4 regions of the Pseudoalteromonas sp. 19-MNA-CIBAN-0066 genome follow, and region 3 is predicted to be linked to each of the others. Evidence: predicted binding sites of a transcription regulator. Region 3 holds the regulator's gene; each other region holds the start of a gene.
The links. Region 3 encodes LexA, which represses DNA repair genes until DNA is damaged. Its sites were predicted from a motif close to TACTGTATNNNNATACAGTA; they were not measured.
Positions count from the first base shown of each region.

Region 1 (7,419 bases), on a different contig from region 3:
TAAGCAATCAACCAGCGATGTTTCAGGTTACATGTTAGGGGGCCGTAATTTATCACCAAGTGTTGCTGCGCTATCTGCAGGTGCATCTGATATGAGCGGTTGGTTACTTATGGGCCTTCCCGGCGCTATGTATCTTTTTGGTTTGAGTAAGGTTTGGATTGCGATTGGTTTAGTGCTTGGTGCTTGGGCAAATTACTTCTTAGTTGCACCTAGGCTACGTGTTTATACTGAAAAAGCGAATGATTCAATTACTATCCCGGATTATTTTGCAAATCGCTTTGCGGACAATAAAAATATATTACGTGTTATTTCAGCTATTGTTATTATTGTTTTCTTCACACTTTATACCTCATCTGGCGTGGTTGCTGGTGGTAAGTTATTTGAAAATTCATTTGGAATGAGCTACGAAGTTGGCCTTTATGTTACTACTGGCGTTGTAGTACTTTATACGCTTTTTGGTGGTTTTTTAGCGGTAAGTTTGACCGACTTTGTACAAGGTTGCATTATGCTTATAGCGCTATTAGTCGTACCTATAGTAACGTTTACTATGCTTGATCACCCAGTAATGGAAACGCTTGCTAATGCAAGCTATGACCTGTTACTTATCTCGCCAAAGGCCAGTGAAGTTCATTCTCTAAATATGCTAGATTGGTTTGCTGGTGGCTCTACTATCGCAATTATTTCTGCGTTAGCTTGGGGCTTTGGTTACTTTGGTCAGCCTCATATTATAGTACGCTTTATGTCGGTACGTTCAGTTAAAGATATTCCAGCAATGCGACGCATTGGTATGTCTTGGATGACATTATCAGCAATAGGCGCAGTACTAACTGGTTTATTTGGGGCAGCCTTCATACTAGAAAATGAAATGCCGATAAATGATAAAGAAACAATATTTTTAGTGCTATCTGAATTGGTTTTTCATCCATTGATTGCTGGCTTTTTATTAGCAGCTATTTTAGCGGCTGTAATGAGTACTATCTCTTCACAATTGCTAGTGTGTTCAAGCTCGTTAACTGAAGACTTTTATAAAATATACCTGCATCGCGAAGCCTCTCAAAAAGAGCTGGTTTTTGTTGGGCGTATTAGTGTGGCATTAGTTGCTATGTTTGCTATTTACTTAGCTTACGATAGAGATAGTTCTATTTTAGATTTAGTGAGTAATGCGTGGGCAGGCTTTGGCGCTGCATTTGGACCACTCGTATTGTTTAGCCTTTACTGGAGAAGAATGAACTTTGCTGGCGCCTTAGCAGGCATGTTAGTGGGGGCTTCAACAGTACTTATATGGATATACGCACCAATTACCATTAATGGTGGGAGTTTAAGTAGCGTTATTTATGAAATAGTCCCAGGCTTTATTTTATCAAGTATTGCGATTGTATTAGTTAGCTTAATGACCAATGAGCCAGCTAAAGAAATTACAACCTTATTTGATGAAGTAGAACAAGAACTATAAAAAGTTATAAACAAAAAAAGGGAGTAACTTAGGTTACTCCCTTTTTTATGCAAAATTTATTAACTCGCTTTTTTGTCGCTACTTTCTTCTATGGGTGCAACATTATCTGCTTTTTTGCCTTTTACAGCAGCTTTAGGGGCTATAGGCTCTTTACCACCTTTTAATATTGTCATGAAGTCATCTTTACTTTTTGCCATTTCTAAAGCGAGTGACTCTACTTGTTGCTCACTTAATGGTACATCAACTTTTTCTAGCAAAATTTCAAGCGACTCTGCAATATCGAGCATTTTATCATAGGCATCAGCTTCTTTTTTGGTAGTAAACGTCATGCGCTCGACTCCGTTTCGTTCTACAACATATTTAACAACAACAGCCATGATTTCTCCTGCTTACTTGCGTGGCATATAGTATATATAAACCATTAGATTACTGTTTTTATGTACAGTACAAGTTTGTGCCTAAATTTGCAAGTCCCCTAATTAATATTAAGTGATAATAGTTGACAACAAAGATTAACTTTACTTTATTTAACTTAATCACTTTTGTGTACCGTTGCAGTTAAGGATCTCACAGGGAGTGAATGTTAGGTTTAAGTATTTAATAAAGTGCAGGTGTAAAAAGCCTTTTGCGTTATGACTTAAACATATAAACAACAAAGTAAATGTTCATGTATGAACAAAAAAGGAAGAAAGATGAAAAAACTAAAATATAGTATTTTAGCTGCAGCTTTTTGTATGTTGCCAGTAACTCTTACCTACGCAAATGTTGATACCTCAGCAATAACTCAGCAAGTAAAACAGGCGGCTTTAAATATTAATACTGCTGATGTTAGCCAGCTATCTAAGCTCCCTGGTATTGGTAAGAAAAAAGCACAAGCTATTATAGATTATCGCGAAGCAAAGGGTAACTTTACATCGTTAGAGGATTTGAAAATGGTAAAAGGTATAGGTAAAAAATTAGCTGCAAAGCTTGAAGGTAAGGTTTCGTTTTAAGTTAAAAAGGGCGCGTTAAGCGCCCTTAGTATATTGGGTTAATGCTTCACATAAATGCTTTTTAGCAAAGTTAATCTCAATTGGAGTCGTTAGTAGTGGGTAACACAACCCACCGAGTAGTAAAAAAGGGATGAGTAACCAGCCTTCAAATACGGCAAATATTAAAAACAGCGGACTGAGTAATAATAATTTTATAATACGAAGTAGTACTTTATTAACAGGTGAAAGCATACTTAAAGAAATCGCTATAACAGCTTGTCTGTCACGTATTTTTAAATGTTTTAGAGCATTAATTTGGCTTGAAAAAAACACAAGCATTACAGCGACCTTTTAGTCATTAAGCGACTCGTTACCAGTAAAAATAAAGTGGCTGCAAACAGCGCAAATATTACTTCCATCCATGCCGGCATACTTAGCCCCGCAAATTGCCAGTCAATGTTTCCGCAATCACCAGTGGCTGCAAAAAAGCTTGGGATCCACTCATGTAATGGCATAAAGGCAGGAAAGTTAGGTTCAAACTCACAGCTAAATGCAAAAGGATCAGTGGTTGTTTGCATTTCGATATGCTCGCGGGCAATTATAAATCCCCAAACACTAGAAACAGCCCATACACTATAGGCGAGCAAGCGAACCCCTCTATGCTCTGGATTACTTGTACCAATAATACCTGCAATAAGTAAACCTAATACCGCAGTACGCTGATATATGCACATGATACATGGCGCCAATCCCATTTTATATTGAAAAAACAGTGCCGTTATTTCAAGCAGAAAAACAATACCACTAAACAAAAGCCAAGGAGTACGTTGGGTGGGTAATTGTGCAAGCCAGTTCATAATAAATCCGTATTTAAATAAGACGTTAGATTATGACGTAGGATAAAGTTAGGGGCAAGCAAAACGACTTAAAGCCTACCCACATGCATTTATGATGATTAAAGTTAAGGTTATAATTCTAAAAGCCAATAAAAATCCAATAATGTGAATAAAGAGGTAGCCCTTTAAACGAGTAAAGTATGTGTGTGAGGTGACTTTACGTAATAAGTTAATAAGGCAAGGCGCGAACTTAAAGTAAATAACTACTTAAAATGTATCTAGGGTGAATATATAAGTGCTTGCGACAAGTGTTAGTAAAAAATATAAAGCATTTTATAGACACAAATATTTTAATCGCATACTGGCAGTAATATGGCGTACTTTACTTGTTACTTGAGCGTCGTCTGGTACAATCAGTCGGTTAATCGTATGTAGTAGTGTGAATTAATTCGAGTGGGAATTGGATGAGAATTTTTAAAGCGAAAAGCCCAGCAGGATTTGCTGAAGAATACATAGTAGAGTCTATCTGGAATGGCGATTTCCCTCCTGGATCTATTCTACCTGCTGAGCGTGAACTCTCAGAGTTAATAGGTGTTACCCGAACGACGTTACGTGAAGTATTACAGCGATTGGCTCGAGATGGCTGGTTAACTATTAAACATGGTAAGCCAACAAAAGTGAATAACTTTTGGGAAACGTCAGGACTAAATATTCTTGAAACGTTAGCACGTCTTGATGAAGATAAAATGCCAGAGTTAACCGACCAGTTACTCTCTGCACGCACTAATATAAGCGCAATTTATACGCGTGCAGCTATAAAGTTAAATCCAGAACGTGTGATTGAAATTCTCTCACAAAGCGATGAGTTAGAAGACAGTGCGCAAGCATTTGCTGATTACGATTATAAAGTGCATCACGAGTTAGCTGTTGCAGGTAATAATCGTATTTACGTGCTTATACTCAATGGCTTTAAAGGATTTTATTCAAAAATAGGTTGTCATTATTTTTCAGATCCGGGGACGCGTGAGTTGGCTCGCCAGTTTTATAAAGACTTAACTAAATTGGCCGAAAACAGAGAACACGACGGTGCGATCATGATGATGCGTAAATATGGTCATCAAACCGGTGAAATTTGGCAACAAATTCGTGGCGATATGCCCAGCGACATAATGGATTAAACCTATTTTAAAAGCCTGCATTTGCAGGTTTTTTTGTGTCTTCATTTTATTAATACTTTATAACCAAGAAACTGAGCTAATAAAATAAACCCCATCACTTTTTAGCGTTCAGTATTATCGATGGGAGGAATCGTTAAATACGATTGTCATTTCGCACCAGTTCTCTCTAGAATAATAATAATTATATGTGCGCTATTGGTTTTTAAGTTTTAGAGCCCATATAACTATCAGCATTGCATAAGCAATTGACAACAAACTCAAAATATTTGGAGAATAAAATGGGTGTATTAGTAGGCCGCCAGGCACCAGACTTTACCGCTGCAGCAGTTCTTGGTAACGGTGAAATTGTAGATAGCTATAACCTTCATGAAAAAATTAAAGGTAAAAAAGCAGTTATTTTCTTTTACCCACTAGATTTCACGTTTGTATGTCCTTCTGAACTTATTGCATTTGATAAGCGTTATGAAGAATTCCAAAAACGTGGCGTTGAAGTAATTGGTGTTTCTATCGATTCACAATTCTCACACAACGCATGGCGTAACACTGCTGTTGCAGATGGCGGTATCGGTAAAGTTAAATATGCACTAGTTGCAGATATTAAACATGAAATTTGTAAAGCATACGACGTTGAGCATCCTGAAGCGGGTGTTGCGTTTCGTGGTTCTTTCCTAATTGATGAAGAAGGCAATGTACGTCACCAAGTAGTGAACGACTTACCACTAGGTCGTAACATTGATGAAATGCTACGTATGGTTGACGCGCTAGCGTTCCACACTGAGCACGGTGAAGTATGTCCTGCTGGTTGGACTGAAGGTAAAAAAGGTATGGATGCAAGCCCTGAAGGCGTTGCTAAGTTCCTATCTGAAAACGAAGGCGATCTATAATTTAGCTCTCGTTTTAAATAAAAAAACCGCCAATTGGCGGTTTTTTTGTTGCTTCTAATTTAGAACGAGAAGCTTACTTTAGTATAAATATAACGACCGCGTGGGTTATGAACCCCAGACGCATAACCGTAAAGGTCAGAATCGCCATCACCAATTGCAAAAGGAGGCTCTTCGTCAAACAAGTTATTAATACCTAGTGATAATTTAGCTGACTCAGTGATACGGTACGACGTTTGTAAGTCAACCAACACTTGTGAATCAATCATACGTGATGTATTGCTATCAAAATCTAAGTTACCATCAAAGTCGATATCAGGTGTGTCTTCAAACTCACCAACATAACTTAAGTTAACATTAGTATTAAAGTCGCCCACTTCCCAGTTAGTTGAGAAAATCCAACGATGCTCAGGGTAACCATACTCACCAGAGTAATCACGGCCATCTTTTTCAAATTTGTTTTGGTAAGCCCACTCTAAATTGAATTTCAATAAACCTAAATCATCCAATGAATGATTGTAATTTGCTGAAAAGTCGATGCCAGATACTTCTTGTGAAGAGACGTTTTCAAATGTGCTATAGATTTTTTGAATTGAACCTAAGCTTTCACCATTAGTAGGCGGTAAGCGAACACATACAGTACTGTTTTGGTTACCACACTCGGCAGCATAAATTGGACCAAACTCTTCTTGGTCAATTTTATTGTCTTGGGTGATGCTCCACACATCAACACTTAAACCAAACTCTGCGCTAGGGGCCCAAATGAAGCCGACGTTCCAAGATTCAGACTCTTCAGGTTGTAAGTCTGCATTACCAGAGAATTGAATGTTGTAATCAAGTGCCTGACAGTCTAAGCCCGTTTGTTGACAGCGTTGAGTATCAATAAAGAACTGACTTTTTTCTGATGGACCTAGGCCAACTTGTGCTAAAGAGGGTGCTCTAAAGCCTTGTGCCCATGAGCCACGAACCGTGATTTCATCACTAGGTGCCCAGCGAAGTGCAACTTTTGGATTGGTAGTTGTGCCAAAATCGCTATAGTCATCGTGACGTCCAGCAAGTTGCAATTCTAATGTATCAGCTAGTGGAATTGAAAATTCAACATAAGCAGCATATTGATCGCGCGATGCTGCGGCTGATACAGCTTCAGTACCAAAAATTAAACCGCGACGGAACTGATCATCAGGGATATCTGTAACGTCTTCTTCGCGGTACTCAATACCGGCTGCCATCATCACCACATCGTCGCCAAAGCTAAATGCTTCACCGCTAATGTTTGCGTCAAATGAGGTCATATGTGACTCACCTTGACGTACTAAGCTAGTAGTGATTCTGTCGATTACTGCAGGATCGTTATAAGTGCCGCCAAATGGGTTGTAATTACCGGCATCTATTTCTTGTTGTAAAAAGTCGGTACGCACCCAGCCTTGTGAGCGATCGCCAGTTTGCATTGATTTACTACGACCTTTTTGTACTGCTGTCTCCCAGCTCCAGTCGTTAAACTCGCCCCGTAAACCCGCTACAAAACGCATCGTATCTGATTCAATATCCCATTGGCGAGCACCGGCATCAACCGTTCTGTAACGGCCAATATCTATATCTTTACCAAATGGGTTATTAGGATGATTTGCTGGCACAGTAAGCCCTGCATCTTCATCTAGCGGGGTTGGCGCACCCATAGCCACAGAGCTATTGTGTTGTACTGCCATTTCTAAAAATGCGGTAATACCATTATCAAAATTATACTCAAACTGCGAAATAGCCCCAATACGTTCAGATGCTGGTGCAATATAGCCGTATGGGCCGTAATCGAACAAACAGCTGCCACTGGCAGTTGCGCTATCGGCTGGACAAGCAGGGTCAATGGTTTTTACACCATCAACGTAAAAGTAACCAGGGAAGCCACGTGATGAACGAAAGTCCTCACCACCTAAAGCTCTTTGATCTGCAGTGCCTAAACTGCCCATTTCACTTGACGATAAAGAGGTGTTTTTAAAGTAGTCAATAATAACGGAAGCACTGCTTTTTTCGTTACTTGTACCCCAAACGATGCTGGCTGATGTTTCTTCGTAATTAGGACCGTCAGTGCCACCGTAGCCTAAG
Region 1 covers NZ_JBEONZ010000001.1:279,063-286,481, forward strand. Annotated here, with positions in the region: gene putP (sodium/proline symporter PutP) at 1-1,453, shown strand, start outside; gene AAEZ18_RS01320 (YebG family protein) at 1,513-1,830, opposite strand; gene AAEZ18_RS01325 (ComEA family DNA-binding protein) at 2,146-2,445, shown strand; gene AAEZ18_RS01330 (DUF6170 family protein) at 2,461-2,763, opposite strand; gene dsbB (disulfide bond formation protein DsbB) at 2,763-3,281, opposite strand; gene fadR (fatty acid metabolism transcriptional regulator FadR) at 3,725-4,438, shown strand; gene AAEZ18_RS01345 (peroxiredoxin) at 4,717-5,322, shown strand; partial or broken gene AAEZ18_RS01350 (TonB-dependent receptor) at 5,382-7,419, opposite strand, start outside.
Region 1: AAEZ18_RS01320 (YebG family protein) is a predicted target of LexA. The motif match lies at 1,881-1,900, and genes of this name have one in related genera.

Region 2 (7,419 bases), on a different contig from region 3:
CCTAATTTAACAGCATTAAAGCCTAGGCTTTGCCAAAAGTTTAGCAATTGTGCAGTGGCACCAAAACTAGCACCAAACCAAGTACATTGTTCTTTTACTTGTGACTCGCTATAGCTCAGTAATGCTTTTCCTAGGCCACAATTATGTGAGCTTGGATCAATTGCAATGCGCACAACTCGCGCACTTAAATGAGTTAAAAAATCACTGTTAAAGCTCAGTTGTGCAAGTGTTTGCGCCATTAAATGCCCTTGTGGGCGGCGCTCACCACTTATAACTTGCTCAGTAAGTTCTTCACTTAAACCGCCTTCTATCGCGATTAAGCATACACCCACTAATTGCTTGTCTATTTTGCTGATAAATATGCGTTGCGATGGCGCATCTAACAACTGGCGTAAATCATTCACACTACTTTGATAATGAGCAAGTGCAAGTAAAGCAACGACTTGGCACAATAGTGCTTCATCAGTTACGAGTTGTTGCTGAGTTACTTCACTATGCTTAGGAATCTGCGATTTATTGCTATTAGTCTCTTGATACTGTGCATCAAGTGCTAATAAACTGCGAATATGCTGCTCAAGTGGATCGTGCTTAGCAAAGCGCAATGGCTCATCAAGAGTAATTACTTTAGAAGCTTTGTAGTGGTTTTTAATATATTGACTAAAGCGAATTGTATAGCCTCTACCATTGCCTTCATAACCTACTAAGGTGCTTGCAAATACAATACGAGGATAATGCGCTAACATGCTTAATAACATAGGCACTGGGATAGCAGCAGCTTCATCTACTAAGAGTACGTCACACTCGGGAAGCTCATTTAACAGAGCGTCTGGCGCAATATATTGCATGTTAGCAAGCTGTTTTTGTAATGGATCGTAATTAACATTTAGCTGTGCAGCTAAGTGTTTAAAGCTGCTGTGTGTTGCTCTAAATTGAGTGGCGCAAATAATTACATTTTTATCAGCTAATTTTGCGGCTGCTAGGCCTAATGCGGCTGACTTTCCTCGGCCTCTATCTGCATTGAGCAGTAGCGGTCTATTGGCGCGACCATGAGCTACTTTTACTATTTGTGCTACGCAGTTTTTCTGCGGTTCAAAATCAATATTACTGTGCAGGACATAGTTATAATTATTATTGATGCAGCCAAATTCTTCACTGTAATGCAAGGCCGGTAAGCTTTTAATAATAGAGCTGAAACGCTGATTGAATAAACTATATTGATTGCTGTGGCCATGAGACTGGACACTTTTTAATGCGGGATCTTGCCAGTTATTTAGGTTACCCAGCTCAGGAAGTAATACAAACAATACTCCGCCAGCTCTAACTGTACCAGCAATTGCGGCCAACTTATCGGGGTATAAGCCACTAAAGCCATCGTAAATGGCGTGGGTAAATTCTTGTCCTAATATTTGGTGAATGTGTGCAGGCCATTGAGCATTTTTAAGTGCACAATGTTTAGATAGAGTAAGTGTATTAGTATTTTGTACTAGTGAGTTTGTCAGCTCATAGCACCAATTATCATTGCCAGTAACAAGCACTAGCTGGCGGTGATGCGCGCCAGCTAATTGTTGTTCTAGTTGTATGAGTTGCTTTTTATATAGCTTGTAGTCTTGCATATGCCGTTACTAACCACTTACTACCTAAATCATCAAAGTTGACTTGTACGCGAGATTGCGCACCCGCACCTTCGTAATTAAGTACTGTACCAATCCCAAATTTAGCATGCAGTACACGTTGCCCCAAGTTAAAGCCGCTATCTTCAAATGCAGCGTGACTAACTGATGCGCTAAAACGCCCTGCAGCGGGTGGTCGAGATACTTGGGTTTTAATACGAATTTCTTCAACACAGTCCTCGGGAATTTCCCGTAAAAAGCGCGATGGTGTATGGTATTTTTCTTGTCCGTATAAACGACGGCTTTCGGCATGGCTAATATATAGTTTATCCATAGCGCGGGTCATACCTACATAACAAAGGCGGCGTTCTTCTTCTAAACGGCCAGACTCTTCATTACTTTGTTGAGAAGGGAACATACCTTCCTCTACACCAACCATAAACACTAACGGAAATTCTAAACCTTTAGCTGAGTGCAATGTCATCATTTGTACGGCGTCTTCGTGCTCTTCTGCTTGTCCTTCACCAGATTCAAGCGAGGTATGCGCTAAAAAGCCTTGTAGAGGAGAGCTATATTCTTCTTCCTCAGGCAATTCGTACTGATCGCAAGCGCTAATAAGTTCTTCTAAGTTTTCTACTCGGGCACGGCCTTTTTCACCTTTTTCGGCTTGGTACATTGCCATTAACCCAGAAGTTTGAATAACGTACTTAGCTTGCTCATGTAGCGTTAGATCGCTAATTTTATCTTCAATATGCTCTACTAGTTCGACAAACTTACTCACTGCACCAGAAGCGCGGCCAGATAAATGTTGTTGCTCTACAATTGCTTTTGCTGCATACCAAAGTGGTAACGATTCGGCGCGTGCACAGTCGCGTATATGGCTTAGCGTTTTATCGCCAATACCACGAGCTGGAGTATTAATTACTCGTTCAAATGCAGCATCGTCTTGACGGTTACCTATTATGCGTAAGTACGACAGGGCGTCTTTAATTTCTTGGCGTTCGAAGAATCGCATGCCGCCATAAATACGATACTTTAGGCCTTCTTGTAGCATGGCTTCTTCGAGTACACGTGATTGCGCATTACTTCTATATAAAATAGCCGCATCTTGCAGCGCATTGCCGGCATTTAACCAACTACGCAGTTTACTACTTACAAAACGCGCTTCGTCTAGCTCGTTAAATGCGGCGTAAATAGAAATAGGTTCGCCCTCGTTACCGTCGGTCCATAAGCTTTTACCCATACGCTCTGAGTTATTTTGGATCAGGGCATTTGAGGCTTTTAATATAGTGGCGGTAGAGCGATAGTTTTGCTCAAGACGAATGGTCTCTGCGCTAAAGTCAGTTAAAAAACGTTTAATGTTTTCTATTTTTGCACCGCGCCAACCATAAATACTCTGATCGTCATCGCCAACAATCATAATACTATTGGAGTCGCCAGCAAGTAGCTTTAACCATGCGTATTGTATGGTGTTGGTGTCTTGAAACTCGTCTACTAACATGTGTGCAAAGCGCTGTTGATAATGGCGCAGTAGTGTAGGGTTATTTTTGAGTACTTCGTAGCTGCGCAGTAGTATTTCGGCAAAATCGACTAAGCCTGCTCTGTCGCATGCTTCTTGATACGCCGCGTACACGCGCAGCATCATTTGCTCGTTAATATCGTAGGCTTGAATATCTTTAGGGCGAAGTGCTTCATCTTTTTTAGCGCTTATGTACCAACCAAACTGTTTAGCGGGCCATTTTTTATCATCAATATTCATCGATTTTAATAAACGTTTGATCATACGTAGCTGATCGTCTGAGTCTAAGATTTGAAATGCTTCGGGTAATTTTGCTTCACGGTGGTGCGCGCGTAAAATACGGTGCGATAAACCATGGAAAGTACCAATCCACATACCACCAACCGGCGCTTTTAGCGTCTCTTCAACGCGAGTACGCATTTCTTTAGCTGCTTTATTAGTAAAGGTAACCGCAAAAATACTATACGCTGAGGCTTGCTCAACTTGCATTAGCCAAGCAATACGATGAACCAACACTCGTGTTTTACCAGACCCAGCACCTGCTAATACCAGCATGTTTTGTAGTGGGGCTGCAACGGCATCGCGTTGTTTGTCGTTTAAGCCATCGAGTAATTGTGAAACGTCCATCGTTACGCCTTTTTAATCAATAATGCGGGCAGTATAGCAGGTGTTTTTGTTAGGCTAAATAAAATACTGTTTTTATACACAGCTATTCATAAAATTATGTTCTAAACTAGTAGCTTGATAGCAAATCAAAAACGGAAAAGGTTAAAAAGATATAATGAAAATTACTAATTTGACCTCAATTTAGTAAAAATCACCACAGCGTTAAACTGATAAAAATACAACTATATGATTTGTAACATTTATTAAATTGGCATAGAGTGTGTAAGTAATTCTATAGCTAAAATATAAAATTAAATAAACTACAGAGGTTAGTATGTCAGGACAAGGTTCAGGCGGTAACGTAATCGCAGCATTATGTAATATATTTTTCCCGGGTTTAGGGCAGTTAGTGCAAGGGCGTATTCTTGCCGCGCTTATATTCGCTATATTATTTTTTGGTGGTGCGGCATTATGGTTTTTAATTGTGCCAGGAATAATTGCCGCTATTGTATATGTTTGGGCAATTATTGATGCAGCACGTTATAGATCGTGACGTAATTAATATTAAAGCTTTATAAAATAGCGCCTTTTGGCGCTATTTTGCTTTTTAGCGTCTGCTGCTATTTACGTATATAATTGCGCAACTAACGATTTAAAAGCGATACGTATGGAATATCAATTTATTCGCGATCCAATTAGCGGATTACGCATTAAAATAAGTAGCGAGCATGCCATAATTGGCCGCTGGTTAAACGAAGAAATAGGCAAAGATAAAATAGCTATGGTGCAAGCGCTTATTGCATCGGTGAGTTCAAGCTTTGAGCCTTTAACGCTAAAGGGCCAAGAAATAGATTTAATTTTAACGAAAGAGGAAGCTCTATTTGAAGCCCATGCTCTGCACCAAGACAGTGAAGATCTTATGGCTTATCAAGACGACGATTTAATGCTTGAAGAAAATGGCCTAAGCAGTGGTTGTGGTTTTGAAGATTTTATAGACCTAATAAACTCATGGCATGAGTTTACGACTTCAAGATAAACATAGTTAGCACACTAATGAAAATATACAGCAATGCACAACAAGCATTTTATCTGTATTATTACACTAATGAAAATTTAGCTAATCAAAAACGACAGGAATTGATATGTCTGCCAATTTAAACAAACTAGTAGTGATGCTAGAAATGCAAAATGCCATGAATACCAAAGTACATGACCAATGGTTTAGCCAAGGGTTTGATTGGTACAGAGCCATTTGGGTTGAGTGTGCAGAAATGCTCGATCATTACGGTTGGAAATGGTGGAAAAAACAAACGCCTGATACCGAACAAGTTATTTTAGAGTTAGTGGATATTTTTCATTTTGGCTTGTCACTCAGAATTGACGGTATCACCAGCTACGAAAAAATAGCTAAACAGCTTGAGCTAGAATTAAGCACTGCCCATCAAGCCGATGACTTTAAGCAAACACTGGAAGTATTGGCGGCATCTGCTGTCGCAGATAAAACTTTTAATGCGGCTGCTTTTGCTGGTTGTATGGCGCAAATAGGTATGAATATTGACGATTTATACCGAGGTTATGTGGGTAAAAACACCTTAAACTTCTTCCGTCAAGATCATGGCTATAAAGATGGCAGTTACATAAAAGTGTGGGGCGGCCAAGAAGATAACGAGCATTTAGTAGACGTTGTTAAAAGCCTTGATACCGAACATGCAGATTTTGCAAAATTAGTGTACGAAGGCTTAGAAGCACGATACCCAACAAAATAGTTTGCGCTAAATTAATTAAATTAGCTTGCGATAGTCGGTAACATTTAAGTAATCGGCTATATCGTTATGTGGTTGCTGGCTGTCTGGGTTTGCAACCGCAAGCAAGTGTTCAATACCGTATTGGCGTGCAGCGTTGAGTACAGGAACACTATCATCAACAAAAAGCGTACGGCTTTTGTTAAATCCTAAGTCACTTTGCACCTGTTGCCATAGGCTTTGTTGCTCTTTACTTACCCCATATTCATGAGTCGATACGACTCCATCTAAGTAGTTATCAATTGCAGTTTGCTCAAATTTAAGCATTACACACTCAGGGTGGGCGTTAGTAAGTAAAATTAACTCTTTACCTGCTTTTTTAAGTTCAGTTAAAAAGTACGGCACATCGTCGCGCACTTTTATTAAGTGCTTAGACTGTCGCTTTAGTTCCATAATAGGCAGGTTTAACTGTTGCTCCCAATAATCTGAGCAGTACCATTGTATTTTTCCGCTAACGGCTTGGTAGCGTTTTGAAATATCCGCTTGCGCTGCTTCAAAGCTAATATTTTTTGCTAATGCGTGCTGTTGTGGAATAACGTTAAGCCAAAAATGGCTATCGTAATGTAAATCGAGTAATGTTCCATCCATATCGAGTAAAACTGTATCGATTTTTGACCAATTTAGCATGGGCTTTTCCCTGTGAAAAGTTTATGATTAAGCACAACTGCCATGATAGCAAATTAACGCCAATGACACAGAAAAAGCACCCTATACCACCGCAAATCCTCAGTAATAAAGTTGTAGCTAAAAGTCGCTTATTTACCGTGGAATCTTTAGAACTTAAATTCTCTAATAACGAAGAACGTCAATATGAGCGAATTCGTGGCGGCGGGCGAGGTGCAGTAATGATTGTGCCGTTAACTAAAGATAACGAATTACTACTAGTGCGAGAATATTGCGCTGGTACTAACGACTATCAACTGGGTTTTCCTAAAGGGTTAATTGACCCAGGTGAAACACCAGAGCAAGCCGCTAACCGTGAACTTAAAGAAGAAGTTGGTTTTGGTGCAGATTACCTAAAACGATTAAAAGCGGTATCTATAGCGCCAAGTCATTTTAATACCACCATGCACATTATGGTCGCTAAACAATTGTATTCACAAACATTGCCCGGTGATGAGCCAGAGCCACTGGTCGTTGTTAAGTGGCCATTAACCGATTGGCGGTCATTATTAACACAAGACGATTTTACCGAAGCACGCAGTGTAGCTGCTTTATTATTATTAGATCAGTATTTAGCATCAGGAGTCATTGATGAATAAATTACTAGAGCCTTGTATATTATTGGCTGAGCGTGCTGGTGATGCCATTATGGCTATTTATAAAAATGGCGATATTGGTAAAGAGCAAAAGCTAGACAACACACCTGTTACTAAAGCTGATCTTGCTGCTAACGACGTGCTTGTGGCTGGTTTAGAGGCGTTAGCACCCAATATTCCTATTATGTCAGAAGAAACACCGATCCCAGCATTAGCCGACAGGCAGCATTGGCAACGTTATTGGTTGCTTGATCCTATGGATGGTACCGGAGAATTTATTTTAGAAAGTGGCGACTTTGCGGTAAATATAGCACTCATTGAAAATAACCAACCTGTACTGGGAGTTATTCATTGGCCAACAAAAGGGGTAACCTATTTTGCGAGCGCCGATAATGGGGCGTTTAAGCGTAAAAATGGTAGCGACAAGCAAATATTTGTAGCCTCACCCGATAACTTAACGGTTGCAGTAAGCCGCCGCCAAAAAATTGAAGCAGTGAGCCAGTACCTTAACGCCCAATTTACTACTGTTGCTTTAGGGTCATGCTCTTTAAAGGCATGTATTGTTGCAGAGGGAAAGGCCGACTGTTTTTTAAGAATCGGCCCTACTGGTGAGTGGGATACGG
Region 2 covers NZ_JBEONZ010000066.1:382-7,800, reverse strand. Annotated here, with positions in the region: gene AAEZ18_RS17930 (tRNA(Met) cytidine acetyltransferase TmcA domain-containing protein) at 1-1,613, opposite strand, end outside; gene uvrD (DNA helicase II) at 1,591-3,756, opposite strand; gene AAEZ18_RS17920 (hypothetical protein) at 4,070-4,288, shown strand; gene AAEZ18_RS17915 (YacL family protein) at 4,403-4,771, shown strand; gene AAEZ18_RS17910 (dUTP diphosphatase) at 4,878-5,501, shown strand; gene yrfG (GMP/IMP nucleotidase) at 5,517-6,164, opposite strand; gene nudE (ADP compounds hydrolase NudE) at 6,227-6,799, shown strand; gene cysQ (3'(2'),5'-bisphosphate nucleotidase CysQ) at 6,792-7,419, shown strand, end outside.
Region 2: uvrD (DNA helicase II) is a predicted target of LexA. The motif match lies at 3,821-3,840, and genes of this name have one in related genera.

Region 3 (7,419 bases):
CAAAGGCTTGCATGGCTGTGCCGGGGCTTCCGTGAATAACAATATCAATGTGGTCTTTTATATCGCCAAGCACTATCGGGCTGCCTTTAAGTGCAGGAAAAACGCCTGGCAAACCTAACCCTGTGGGCTGATGACATGCAGCACAATTGGCCATATACACTTGCTCACCCAAAGTCATTAATTCTTCTTTAGGGAGTGTTTGGTCAAGTAATGCAGCATCTGCTGCTGCTGCTTTTTGCTTTGCTTGTTTAGCATCTGCTAGCCAAACTTTAAAATCGGCCTCTGACTTAGCCTCTACTACCACTGGCATAAAGCCATGATCTTTACCGCATAGCTCAGCACACTGACCGCGATAAATACCGACTTCGTTTATGTTGGTCCACGTTTCGTTAATAAACCCCGGGTTTGCATCTTTTTTAATAGCAAAATCGGGCACCCACCAAGAATGAATAACATCGTCGGAGGTCATTAAAAAGCGTACTTTTTTATTGATCGGTAATACCAGAGGCTTATCTACCTCAAGTAAATAGTTGGGGTTTTTATCGGCTAGGTTAGCAATTTCATTTTGCGGTGTGGCAAGTATTGAGTAAAACTCAACATCTTCCCCCATATATTCGTAATGCCATTTCCATTGTGAACCAGTTACTTTAATAGTGATATCCGCTTTACTGGCATCTTCCATCGCTATTAATGTTTTAGTTGCGGGGACTGCCATTGCTATTAAAATAACAAATGGAATTGCTGTCCAGAGTATTTCTACTTTGGTACTTTCGTGAAATTGAGCAGCAACTGCTCCTTTAGATTTACGATGATGAATAAGTGCCCAAAACATAACGGCAAATACAATCACGCCTATTACACAGCATATTAAAAATATGGTCATGTGTAGTTGATAAACATTATTACTTATATCGGTTACGCCTTTGCGCATATTATATTGGCTATTTGCCAATGCTAACTGCGGAAAAACAAACAATATAAGCCACAAGGTAGAGCTCAATTTACCCATGTGACAGCTCCTTTAATACTGTTGCGAGTGCAAAACAAAAAGACATAAGCTTTAAATGCCAATTTGTTATTTTTTATTTTTGTATTGCTGCCGGATATATAAATATATTTTCTCAAAACTAAAGCTGTGAGTTATTGTTAGTCCAGCCCATTAACAATTAGTTAATAATTGAACAACTAGCAAGTTTTAGTTTGAAAAATAATCAAATAATATTAGGGGATTAGCGTAAATATGGGATTTATTTAATTTTGTTCTAAGCAGGAAGTGAGCAACAGCAAGGGTTACAAATAAAAAGACAGCGATAACGAGTATTAAATACTTAAATGATAAAAAACATAAACTTAATATAATTTTTTCATTGCAGCGGAATTTTCACAAAAAAAAGGCAAAAAAAAGCGCAAAAAAAAGTGCGCATTAATTATCTGAGCTATTAAATTATGCCGATATTTTACATAGCTATAACAGCTTAATTGTCACATCCAGTCAGCATTACGAATAACCCCAACAGCTAAGCCTTCAATATTAAAAGATTCGTTTTCAAGATCCACTTCTATCGACGAAAATTCTTTATTTTCAGCATGCAATAATACTTTTTTGCCTGCTTTTTCTAAGCGTTTTACCGTTACATCGTCATCAACGCGGGCAACAATAACTTGGCCATTTTCGGCAACTTGAGTGCGATGAACAGCCAGTAAATCACCATCCATAATACCAATATCTCGCATGCTCATACCATTTACACGCAATAAAAAATCGGCAGCGGGTTTAAACATTAACGGGTCAATTTTACAATGGCTCTCAACATGTTGTTGCGCCAAAATAGGTTCGCCGGCAGCTACACGGCCTATTAACGGTAAACCAAGTTGTTCTGGTTCATCTTCTTCAATAAGTTGAATACCACGGCTAGCGCCTGGTTTCATTTTAATAGCGCCTTTTTTAGCCAGCGCTTTTAAATGCTCTTCTGCTGCATTAGCACTTTTAAAGCCTAATGTTTGTGCAATTTCTGCGCGTGTAGGAGGCATACCAGTGTCTTTAATAAACACTTTAATAAGTTCGAGTATTTGCGCTTGGCGGTTAGTTAATGGTCGCATACAACTGGTTTTCCATACAGTACATTTAACTGTGAGTATATACAGTTATCTGAAAATCGCAAATTTAAATTACTCCTCGCCTTTGCTGCCAAAGGTGGCATTGGTCTAAGCTTAAAATTACCAAGTAAATTACAGATAAAATTACGCAGATCACGATAGTGTTAGTTTTACGTTACATTAATTACATAACTACTAAGTTGTTGCTGTTATTAAAAATTAGTTAACTATCGTTTTTGTAATGGGCCTTAACTTCATCAATGTGAATTAACGGAGAGTGTTATGAATATCACTGTAGCGGTAATAATTAACGGTCCTAAACGTAAAGTATGGGCGGCAATAACTGACATCGAAAACAGTGCCAATATGCTGTCTGGCATTATTGATGTAAAAATAATCGAGAAGCCACCACAAGGGCTAGTGGGCCTAAAATGGTTAGAAACACGAAAAATTTTTGGCAAAGCAGCCTCAGAAACCATGTGGATCACCGAAGCTGTTACTAATGAATACTATTGCACTCGCGCAGAAAATGGCGGGGCAGTTTATACCACTAAGCTGTCACTTACCGCCGCCGAACCTAGCACCTGTTTAACCATGACTTTTTCTGATAGCTCTGAGTCTATTTGGGTAAAAATGATCTCTGCAGTGATAGGGTTTTTTCTTAAAAGTTCGATGCGTAAAATGCTAAAAAAAGATCTCGATGAAATTAAGCACTATGTAGAAAGCAAAAAGTAGCACTGTATTACCATGCAGTAGCTGCACTAATTTGGCTATCATATCGCCATGAAAAATCGTATTATCGGTTATCGTTTTCAACCTTTAAAGGAGTAACAATGAGTATTTGGCATCAACCTATTACTTTAGCGTTTTGTAAGCAGTTAGACCAAGGCATAAATGGCCAAGGTACACTGATGAAAACCATGGGGATTGAAATAACTGAAATTGGTGATGATTACTTAGTTGCCACTATGCCAGCAATTCCTGCGCACCATAACCCTATAGGCATGGTGCATGGCGGAGCAAACGTGGTTTTAGCCGAAAGTGTTGCCAGCTACGCGGCTAATTTTGTGGTCGACTTCACTAAATTTTATTGTGTAGGGCAAGAGATCAGTGCCAGCCATTTAAAAGCCTCGCGTAATGGCACCTTAACCGCCACCGCAAAAGCGTTTCATATTGGCAAACGTAGCTCAGTATGGGAAATAAAAATAACGAATAGTCGCGGCGAGCTTTGCTGCGTATCAAAAATGACCGCAGCTGTTGTAGAGCGCAAAGGCTAACGCTATTTTTCTAGCGGGTAAATAGTAATTTCCATGCCTGCACCAATTGCCGATATACGTAATAATGTATCGGCGTGCAGCGCTTGGTTAAAACACTTTGGCGAAGTGCCCGATTCAAAACCAATATCAAAGGTACGGCGCGAACAACTCAACCATTGCTTAAGTGCAGCCCGCGAGCATGACTCTACTAACTCACATAAGTGGTTAATTGCTTTATCCGGTGAAGATATTTCGCCTGTTACTTCTATACGCGCTAACTGACGGTATTCGTCTTTATCATAATGTAAAATAGTGGCGATTTTTTTTAGGTCAGCTACAAGCACGCTAATATCTTGCTTTGACTCAAGCTCTAGGTCTACATTTAAAAATTGAATTTCCGACATTGTCTGCTGTTTATCCTCTAATTAGTTCGCTGTAAACTTTAACGCAGTTTTACGCTTATACCAAATCAACTCTGCAATATTCACCTTTTTTATCTGAATAGTCGGCTATTTTTACGCATTTATTGACGCTTTACTTACTCTTATTTCACGAATAAAAAATATTTAAGCACCAAAAGCTCACTATTATAAAAGTGCTGAGCTAGCTCCATAAAAATAGCTAGCTACTCGCATTTAAAATTTAACCACTATTTTTTATTCTAAATGTTTAAATCGACTTAAGTGCTGCTTTAACATTTGGTTTTCAGCAATCAACTCATCCCGTTCATCCAATAATTGTAAAACCAAAGCAATAGCAGACCAATCTAACGATAAGTCATGCTGAATACGCGCAGCCTTTTTAACTAAGATCACTGTTGATACCGTAAATTGCCATTCTGTAACGCGCTCGCCCTCAATAGGAATAGCAATGCTGTGCTCAACCAATTCATATAATATGGCTTCGCTAATATCACTACTCACACACAATTCTTGGCTAGTGAGTAAATTGCCTTGTGGTGCCTCGATAATTTTCATTATGACTTGCTCCAATTGCTACGGGGGTCAAAATGGGCTTTTTCGGCCAGCTCTTGCCAAAGCTTTTTGCTAACATCATCACTCAATGCTGGATTAACAATTTTAATCACAGCAAATAAGTCACCTTTGGCTTTTTTACTAATTAACCCTTTACCTTTAATGCGTAAACGTTGACCCGATTGACTATTAGCTGGAATAGTTAGTTGGATTTTTCCGGCTAATGTAGGTAAATTTATTTTAGTGCCCAAAGCAGCTTCCCATGGTGCAAGAGGTACCACTATATTTAGGTCATGCCCCTCAACGTCAAATAATGGATGAGGCACTAAGCGAATTTGCAAATACAAATCGCCATTAGGGCCATTTGCCGAACCTAATCCACCTTGGCCTTTTAAGCGAATGCGTTCGCCATTAACCGAGCCGGCAGGAATTTTAACTTTAAGCGATTTTTTAACTTCAGATACACGGCCACTACTGTCTCGCTGCGGCAGCATAAACTCAATTGGTTTAACGGTATCGACTAACGTTTCTTCAAGAAATACCGGGAATTCAATTTCCACATCTTGTCCTTTTTGCGCACGAGCGCCACCAGTTCTGCCCTGCCCGCCATGGTTAAACCCACCTGCGCCGCCAAACATTGAATTTACAAAATCAGAAAACTCCTGATCGGCTTGGGGATCACCTTGCTGATAATGGTTTTGTGACGAGCCATAGCTACCGCCATAATTTGCTTGCTGCTGAGCACGGTTTTGTTGATTACGACGTAACACATCGTATTTAGCGCGCTCTTCTTTGTTGTGAATAACTTCGTAAGCTTCACCTATCTCTTTAAACTTTTCCTCGGCTTGAGGTTCTTTACTTACATCTGGATGATATTTTCTAGCTAGCTTTTTATAAGCTACTTTAACCGCTTTATCGTCTGCATCGGGCGATACTCCAAGCACGGCATAATAATCTATAAATTTCATTCGCAATCCAAATCACAAACTTATGAGCTTTCATCATACTCTTTAAGTAACAACTTTTGTTTATTTAAACAACAATTTAAAGTAGATAACCTGAGCTCCGGATAATAAAACTAAATATAACTATGATTCAATACGTTAGTAAATCTCTTAACCAGAGCTAAGGTTAAATACTAAAGAACGGTAAATATGGCTTAAGTAAACTTTATCTTTTAGCTTCAAGTCATTAAACTAGCCGCTCCTGTAGTTCACGTATGTGATGGATATGACTCGATTTATTTTAGCCTTGTTGGCTTTTTTTGTATGCTTTTCGCTATCGGCTGAAGAATTCACTCGGTTTTCAACCGCTAAAAGACACCTAATTAAAACCCTCCCTAGTAATGCTAAAAGTATTTACTGTGGCTGCGATATAAAAAAACAGGGTAAAAAACTAGTTCCCGACCCCACTAACTGTGGCTATGTGCCACGCAATACACATACCCGCTCAGGTAACGTAAATGCACGCGCTTTACGCATAGAATGGGAGCATATTGTGCCTGCCTGGGAGTTTGGCCACCAATTACAATGCTGGCAAGATGGCGGGCGTAAAAACTGCCGTAAAGTAAGTGCTAAGTTTAGAAAGATGGAAGCCGATATAAACAACTTAGCTCCTGCTATTGGTGAAATTAACGCAGATCGTTCTAATTATCGATTTGGAATGCTTAGTGAAAGCGCCACCCAATACGGTCGCTGTGAAGTTAAAGTTAACTTTAAACAACGAGTAATAGAGCCTCCTTTTTATGCCCGTAAACAAATAGCCGACGCCTATGCCTATATGCAAAAAACTTACGGCTTAAAAATATCAAATAAACAACAGCAGTTATTTAATGCTTGGCAACAACAAGCGTATGCCGCGCAAACCAATACCAAAAAGCTTTAATTTAAAGGTATTAGGAGCCAGTTTAATATTTAACCTGAACTCTGGTTAAGAGATTTACTAACGTATTGAATCATAGTTATATTTAGCTTTATTTTCTCTAGCCAGAGATTTCCAGTGAAAACAAGGCGAATTTACGCGTCAATAGCTGGCCTATTGCAAGTGAATTCAACGCAGTTAGCGCTGAAAATAGCTGCTTGAGATAGGTTTATTATCCGGAGTTCAGGTTATTTAACGGCACAAAAAAGCGCGCTATTGAAGTAATGCCCAATAGCGCGCTTTTTTAATTGAGTTTTATTCTATAAATATTATAGATCTTGATGCGGGCCAAAAATTTCGTAATGAATGTGTCCGTTATTAACGCCTAATTCTAGCAGTTGTTTTTTCACAAAGGCCATAAAATTAGCGGGTCCACACAAGTAAAAGTCGCCGTTGCTCAGTGGCAATTGCGCTTGTACTGCGTGTAAATCCATAAAACCGGTAAAATCAGCTCCTGCATCGCCTTGATTAAACCAAGTCATGGTTTGTAAGCGCGGGTAAACAGTGCTTAGTTCATTTAAATAATTAGCAAATGAGTGCTGCTGAGCATTTTCGCAAGCATGCAAATACATAATATTTTGATTAGCAGTATCGCTTAATAGCGTCTCTAACATTGCTACCATTGGCGTTTGCCCAACACCCGCTGAAATAAGCACAGCAGGGCTGGTGTTATTTCGTAAAAAGAAATCCCCTGCTGGCGGATATAGCTCTACTATTGCGCCTTGCTCTAGTGAGTGTAAATGGTTAGACACCATGCCAGGGTTTGGTAATAACTCTTTTTTAACGCTAATACGGTAGTTTTTACCATTACTTTTTTGCGAAATAGAATACTGGCGGATCTCTTCATATTCACTAGCCTCTGGCTTAACTTTAATACCTAAATATTGACCCGGTTTATGGGCAATTACTGCCTCGCCATCAACTGGCGTAAGCGTAAAGCTAGTTACCAGCTCTGACTCAGCCTGCTTATTAGTTATTGCAAACTGACGTGTGCCTGCCCAACCGCCTAAGTTATTTTTGCTGTGCTCGTATAAAGCAGCTTCCTCAGTTATACAAATATCAGCAAGTACGCCATACGCTTCACGCCAAGCATATTCAACATCTGGCGTGAACTGCTCAGGAATAAGCTCTTTCAGCGTGCCAATTAAATGTGCACCAACAATTGGGTAGTG
Region 3 covers NZ_JBEONZ010000007.1:21,687-29,105, forward strand. Annotated here, with positions in the region: gene coxB (cytochrome c oxidase subunit II) at 1-1,009, opposite strand, end outside; gene lexA (transcriptional repressor LexA) at 1,483-2,100, opposite strand; gene AAEZ18_RS06325 (SRPBCC family protein) at 2,380-2,832, shown strand; gene AAEZ18_RS06330 (PaaI family thioesterase) at 2,931-3,374, shown strand; gene AAEZ18_RS06335 (hypothetical protein) at 3,377-3,757, opposite strand; gene AAEZ18_RS06340 (chaperone modulator CbpM) at 4,010-4,330, opposite strand; gene AAEZ18_RS06345 (DnaJ C-terminal domain-containing protein) at 4,330-5,295, opposite strand; gene AAEZ18_RS06350 (endonuclease) at 5,558-6,211, shown strand; gene hmpA (NO-inducible flavohemoprotein) at 6,517-7,419, opposite strand, start outside.

Region 4 (7,419 bases), on a different contig from region 3:
CTCCCATTATTATAACAGTAGGTCGCTTTGAATAGTGAACACATTATAGCGCGGTTTCAGTTAAGCCCTACGGCAGCGCCAGATCAAGGAATAGATACCCCTAAAAAGCGTGCCAGCGCAGTCATGTTGCCGCTTATTGATGTAGATGATCATGCGCATATTTTACTGTGTAAGCGCCCTATTTATTTGCACCATCATCCCGGTGAAATTTGCTTGCCCGGTGGTAAGTTTGAAGCAAGTGATATTACGCTTCGCACTACTGCCCTGCGTGAACTACATGAAGAGCTAAATATTACGCCCAGTAATGTTAAAGTATTTGGCCAATTACCTTTGTACTCAACACTCACCGGCTTTAACATTAGCCCTTTTGTTGGCATGCTTAATAAACACACTATTTGGGAGAACGATCATAATGAGGTACAAGCTAGTTTTTTATTACCACTGCGTGATTTAACTAACGAGGCTAATTGGCAGCCCCTGCCTTTTCAGCGTTTTGGTAAAACCATTATTTTATATGGTTACAATACCCCACATGGTTTACTTTGGGGTGCAACTGCAAGCATCATTAAAAACTTTACAAAACAACTCGCCTTACCAGTTTAAATGTTCTTGATTAATGGTTACATAGTCACAATTTAGCGTTACTATACACGACCGTTCAAAAAAGCAGCCTAGTGCTGAGTAAACACAGAAGAGACACATTATGATAAGTGCATTTGATATGTTTAGTATTGGTATTGGCCCTTCTTCGTCACATACCGTTGGCCCAATGCGCGCATCTCGTTTATTTGTTAATGACCTACAAGAAAAACAATTATTAGCAAACGTTACCGACATTAAAGTAGAGCTATATGGCTCGTTAGGTCAAACTGGTATTGGCCACGGCTCGGGTAAAGCTGTAATACTTGGCCTTGCTGGGTATGATCCTGAAACCATCGACGCCGATTTGGTTGATACTATTTTAGCCACAATTGAAAAAGAACAAGTTATTTATTTAAATCAAACGCATAAGGCTAAATTCCCAAAGCAAGGGGCTATTGTTTTTCACCGTCGTAAAACGCTACCTAAGCACTCTAATGCAATGGAAATTATTGCCTCTAATAATGGCGAGAAGGTTTATAGCCAAATTTATTACTCAATTGGCGGTGGCTTTATTGTTACTGACCAAGATTTTGAAAACGAAAAACAAGCAGCGCTTGATATTCGTGAAGAAAACCCTGCACCTTTTCCGTTTGGTAGCGCACAAGAATTACTGGAAATGTGTAAAGAGTCGGGTTTCAGTGTATCTACTTTAATGATGCATAACGAAAAAACACTACGCAGCGAAAACGACATTAAAGACGAGTTATTTAATATTTGGCAGGTAATGAAAGCCTGTATTGAGCGTGGTATGCGTACCGAAGGGATTTTACCAGGCGGTTTAAAAGTAAAACGTCGTGCTCCTAATTTACATTTAAAACTTAATGTTGAAGTAAGTAACGACCCCCTACGTGCTATGGATTGGGTCGACTTATTTGCTTTAGCTGTAAATGAAGAGAACGCCGCAGGCGGGCGTGTTGTAACCGCGCCTACCAATGGCGCAGCGGGTATTTTACCAGCAGTACTTATGTATTATCATACTTTTATAAAAGAAGTTGATCGCGACATAGTTACGCGTTATTTATTAACCGCCGCCGCTATCGGTATTTTATATAAAAAGAACGCCTCTATTTCGGGTGCCGAAGTAGGCTGCCAAGGTGAAGTGGGCGTGGCTTGCTCAATGGCTGCAGGCGCACTTACCGAAATTGTAGGTGGTAATGTAGTGCAAGTAGAAAATGCCGCCGAAATTGGCATGGAGCATAACTTAGGGCTTACGTGTGACCCAGTTGGTGGCTTAGTGCAAGTACCGTGTATTGAACGCAACGCCATGGGCGCGATAAAAGCAATTAATGCGTCACGCCTTGCAATTCGTGGTAGTGGTGAGCAAAAAGTATCACTCGATAAAGTGATTAAAACTATGCTCGAAACCGGTAACGATATGAAAACTAAATATAAAGAAACCGCTCGTGGTGGTTTAGCCGTTAATATAATTGAGTGTTAACACACTTAATTATAATTAAAAAAGGCGCCTGTTTAAAAACAGGCGCCTTTTTTATTAGCTACTTTTAACAGTTAAGTATTAGATACCGAAACAATTATTTAACTGGCAATTCTATATCAGCAAATAACTTATCAACATCTTCTTGGTTGCGTAATAAGTTAGCACGCTCTACTCGCTCTTTAGTTAAGTGTGGTGCAAAGCGTTCAATAAAGTCATACATATAAGTGCGTAAAAAACTGCCTTTTCTAAAACCAATTTTAGTGGTACTCGCTTCAAATAAATGGCTGGCATCAATACACACTAAATCAGTATCACTGACCTGGTCAATCGCCATTGACGCAACCACTCCAACGCCTAATCCTAAGCGTACATACGTTTTAATAACGTCGGCATCGGTGGCGGTAAATACTATGTGCGGCTCAAGCCCATGAGCACTAAATGCTTTATCTAGTTCTGAGCGGCCAGTAAAGCCAAATACATAAGTAATAAGCGGATATTTTGCAATATCAGCCACGGTTATACTATTGGCTTTTTTAGCTAATGGATGGTCTTTTGCCACCACAATACTACGGTTCCAATGATAACAAGGTAGCATAACAAGGTCTGAATATAAGTGTAGTGCTTCTGTTGCAATAGCAAAGTCGGCATCGCCACGTGCAGCTGCATCTGATATTTGCTGCGGTGTACCTTGGTGCATATGAAGTGACACTGCGGGGTATTTTTTCATAAACCCTTTAATAACATTCGGCAATGCGTAACGTGCTTGGGTATGAGTAGTGGCAATATTAAGCTTACCTTGATCAGGTAAAGTATGCTCATGAGCAACCGCTTTAATACCTTCCACTTTTGAGAGGATTTCGCGCGATATATTAATGACTTCTTCACCGGCACTCGTTACATGCGTTAAATGTTTACCACTGCGACCAAAAATTTGAATACCTAACTCATCTTCAAGCATGCGCACTTGCTTAGAAATACCTGGTTGTGAGGTAAATAAACTTTCAGCTGTTGCTGAGACATTTAATTTATGATTTTGAACTTCTACAATATATCTAAGTTGTTGTAATTTCATAGCTATGTATTTTCGTTATTATTCGTTTTTGAGGGGGTAAATACTTTATCTTTAAAAACTGACCACCCGACAAATGGTAGGTTTTAATTGATAATATCGTATTTAATAATTATAGGCTTAGGCTAGCACAATAAATATACTTCAGATAGCAATGATTATCATATAAAGCATTAAGATTTAAACGCTTTCTTAGCCTGCTTTTATAGTTAATTAGCGCAAAGTTTTCCTGTTCTTATATATTTAATGTAAGATTGAGCAATTAGGTTTAGAACCCGAGAACTGTAACATGATCGTCTCTATTATAATTATACTCATTGTTGCTCTTATTGTGATTGCGCTTTGGGTAAGTGCGGTGCAACAGCATAAAGAAAAACAAGAAGCTGATCGCCGTAAAGAACTAACCAAACAAAAAGCTATCATTGAGGAAACCGAGGAAGCGTTAATGAATAACGCTAATATCCCGTTTTCAGATAACACACTACGTGTTTTACAGCGTCGTAATCATGATGCGCTTAGTACCATGGTATCGCTTTCACCTGGTTCTAAAATATTAAAAAACCGTTTAAATGAAGCGAAAGAGCGTTTGAATAACCCAGTTCAAGGAAGCAATAGCGAATCGCTTTCACTGCCAAGTAACGATAAACAACTGGTATCGCTAATACAGGGCATAAAAAAATTACGTATTATTCTACGCTCTGAGCACAATAAAGGTAACCTCGATAGCCAACTATTTGTAATCGAAGACAAACGAATGGAAAAACTGCAGTTACAAATAAATATTGAAAGCCAAATTAAACGTGGTTTATCGGCGCGCTCTGCAGGTATGGTAGGTTCAGCTAGACAATATTTTGAAAAAGCCCATGCCTCACTCAGTGCGGTATCGTATAGCGATCCATATGTAACTGCTAAATATCAAGAAGTAGAAGGCTACTTAGAAGCTATTAGTGTTGAGTTAAGAGCATCGAATGCCGATGCACTTAAAAAGAAAACTGAACAAGAGCAAGATGACCTAGACATATTGTTTGCTCCGAAAAAGAAATGGTAAATTAGTACTATAATTTATAAAAAAAGCCCATACAAAATTGTATGGGCTTTTTTTATTGATAGATAAATAAGTTTTTTAAGATAAAAATGCAAACTTAACAATAAACAATGCCGTTAAAATCCACACACTAATACTTACTTGATCCTTTTTACCGCATAATACCTTAACCGCAGTGTATGAAATAAACCCAAGCGCTATACCGTGAGCAATAGAAAATGTCAGCGGGGTCATTAATAACACCACACTAACAGGAATGGCATCTGTCATGTCGTCCCAGTTTACAAACTTTAAGTTTTGTAGCATAAGTACCGAAACATATAAAATAGCACCGGCAGTGGCATACGCTGGCACCATTTGCGCTAGTGGCGCAAAAAACATCATCAATAAAAAACAAATACCCACAACAACGGCTGTTAAGCCTGTGCGTCCGCCTACAGAAACGCCAGCCACCGACTCTATGTAAGATGTAGTAGTAGATGTACCAAGCATTGCACCAGCAATAGTGGCAGTGCTATCAGCGCTAAGAGCGCGCCCTAAACGTGGCATATTGCCTTTTTCATCTGCAAGCCCTGCTTTTTGCGTGACTGCAACCAGGGTGCCTGAGGTATCAAATAAATCTACAAATAAAAATGCAAAAATAACACTCAACATTGAAAGCTCAAATGCCGCACTAAAATCAAGTTGCATAAAGGTTGGTAAAATTGACGGCGGCATAGACATAACCCCCTGATATTCAACCAAACCAAAAGCCAAAGCAATACCTGTTACCAGTAAAATACTAATTAACACACCACTTTTAAAATCGCGATATAACAATGCCGCAATCACAAAAAAACTTAAAATAGCAAGTAATGGCCCAGGTGCAGTAATATCACCTAGCTGCACTAAGGTTGCAGGGCTAGATACTATGATCCCTGCACTTTTAAGCGCAATTAGCGCCAAAAAAGCACCAATACCGGTCGCTATTGCTTGTTTTAGCACCAGTGGAATGGCATTAATAATCCACTCTCGTACTTTAAATAAACTTAAAAATAAAAATATACAACCCGACATAAACACAGCACCTAATGCCGCTTCCCAGGTATAGCCCATTCCTAAAACAACGCCATAGGTAAAAAAAGCATTTAATCCCATACCCGGCGCTAACGCTAACGGATAATTGGCCCATAGGCCCATAATAAAACAGCCTATTGCAGCTGCAATACATGTAGCTACAAACGCAGCGCCTTGATCCATTCCTGCTTGGGCAAGCATTGCTGGATTAACAAAAACAATATAAACCATAGTAATAAAAGTAGTCATACCGGCAACACATTCACGTTGTACTGAGGAATCATTTGCGCGGATTTTAAATAAGGCTTCGAGCATAACAAACTTAAGGTAGTAAAAAGTGGCGAGATTTTAGCATAAAAATAGCGAAATACCGGACATTTTACCTTGTTATGCATTAAGTTATTGAAGTAGCTGAAATAATAAATATGACACGGTAATACGTATGTACTTCAGGTTTTAAAAATAATAATTACCGTGCTTATATGCTGAGCAATCAGCTTTACTTTAACGTAAATAATAGAGCATAAAGTACTGTATAGGTGCTATTCGCCGCATAACTTTAATAAAAAATATAAATATATACCTAAAATATTAACGCTCTGTTTTTAATAGTTATTTTTGTTTTTTTATCCGTGTAAAAATTTAAAACTGAATGACTGTACAAATAATTAGCAAAAAAACACTTGCACCATAACACTGTATAAACTACTGTATATGGGTACTGTATAAAAACCCAGTGAGTGAGAAATTTATGTTACAGCCTATTACCGTAAGAACCGTTAAAAGTTATCAGCAAGACGATAAAAGTGATTGTGTAAATTTAATTCAAATTGAAGATGAAATTTCAGCAACCTTTGAATTGCTTAAAGTATTACACCAATACAACAGCTTAAATGCATGGACACTGCTGATTGCCCCTGACCATGTACCGAGTAAAGCCTTGCTTGATTCATGCTCCATTGACACCAGCAAATTACTGGTGATCAGGCAAAAACATTTAGTAAACTTAGAGTATGTACTTAGCTCGGCGCTGCACAACGGAAACTTTGCTGCGGTTATTACCTGGACTGATATTATTAATGATCAACAGCTGACACAGCTATCATTAAATTTAAGCACTACAAATACTAAGCTTTACTGTTTTACTAAAAATACTCACAACCTTGAGATACCACTAACTCAATAAGCTTGTTAAACTCGTGTTTTAAACACTTTATATTAATATTATGACCTCATTAACGACTTCTCCTTGCTTTTGTGGCAGCCAGCAAAATTATGCTGACTGCTGTGAACCACTTCATTTAGCATCAAAAATAGCTGAAACACCTGAGCAACTTATGCGTGCTCGCTACAGTGCATATGTACTTAAAAATGCAACTTATGTTTATCAAACTTATGCAAGTGAAAAACAGGCAGAAAACCCTGTAAAAGAGATTAAAGACTTTGCTGATAGCTGCCGCTTTATAAAGCTAACCGTCATCGACACTGAGCACGATGCAAGCGAAGGCTTTGTAACATTTAAAGTAAATTACTTTTACCAAAACCTATATTGCGAGTTGCACGAAAAGTCGTTGTTTATTAAACAAGATGGGCAGTGGCGCTACCTTGAAGGCACACTATTTCCGGTAGCCGATATTAAAATAAGCAGAAATGACAACTGCCCTTGCCAAAGTGGCAAAAAATATAAAAAGTGTCATAGCGTATAACAAACTGCAGCTGTGCGGTGAGTAAAGTAGGTAATTACAGGCAACTGAACCTTAAATACATCCAATAGCCATGCCTAGGGTTGGCTGTTACAGGCGATGTGTATGGCTAAAATAAAATTTTACTTTCGAGCAACTATTGGCAATTTACATACCTATAGGCCTGTGTTAATAACTGCTCTACCGTATATTTTGGTATTGGGTTCGCTGCGCTTTAAAAGCACACTGTATTTCGCCCTTGTGCTTTAGCGGCGTACATTTTTTTATCTGCGCGTTGCAAAATATCCATGTTGCCTTCGTCTGATTGCAATAACGTAGCTCCACCTATACTTATAGTGACAAATTCAAACTCTGAGTACTTATGTAAAACACCTAAGCCATATATGTTATTTTTAATTTTTTCAGCAACACAGCGAGCGCCTTCCTCGTTGGTATGGGGTAGCACAACCACAAATTCTTCGCCGCC
Region 4 covers NZ_JBEONZ010000027.1:3,718-11,136, reverse strand. Annotated here, with positions in the region: gene pabB (aminodeoxychorismate synthase component I) at 1-15, shown strand, start outside; gene AAEZ18_RS14015 (NUDIX hydrolase) at 28-603, shown strand; gene AAEZ18_RS14010 (L-serine ammonia-lyase) at 704-2,080, shown strand; gene cysB (HTH-type transcriptional regulator CysB) at 2,175-3,152, opposite strand; gene AAEZ18_RS14000 (hypothetical protein) at 3,439-4,197, shown strand; gene AAEZ18_RS13995 (NCS2 family permease) at 4,273-5,565, opposite strand; gene AAEZ18_RS13990 (SulA-like leucine-rich domain-containing protein) at 6,002-6,436, shown strand; gene AAEZ18_RS13985 (YchJ family protein) at 6,477-6,956, shown strand; gene AAEZ18_RS13980 (GGDEF domain-containing response regulator) at 7,168-7,419, opposite strand, start outside.
Region 4: AAEZ18_RS13990 (SulA-like leucine-rich domain-containing protein) is a predicted target of LexA. The motif match lies at 5,957-5,976, and genes of this name have one in related genera.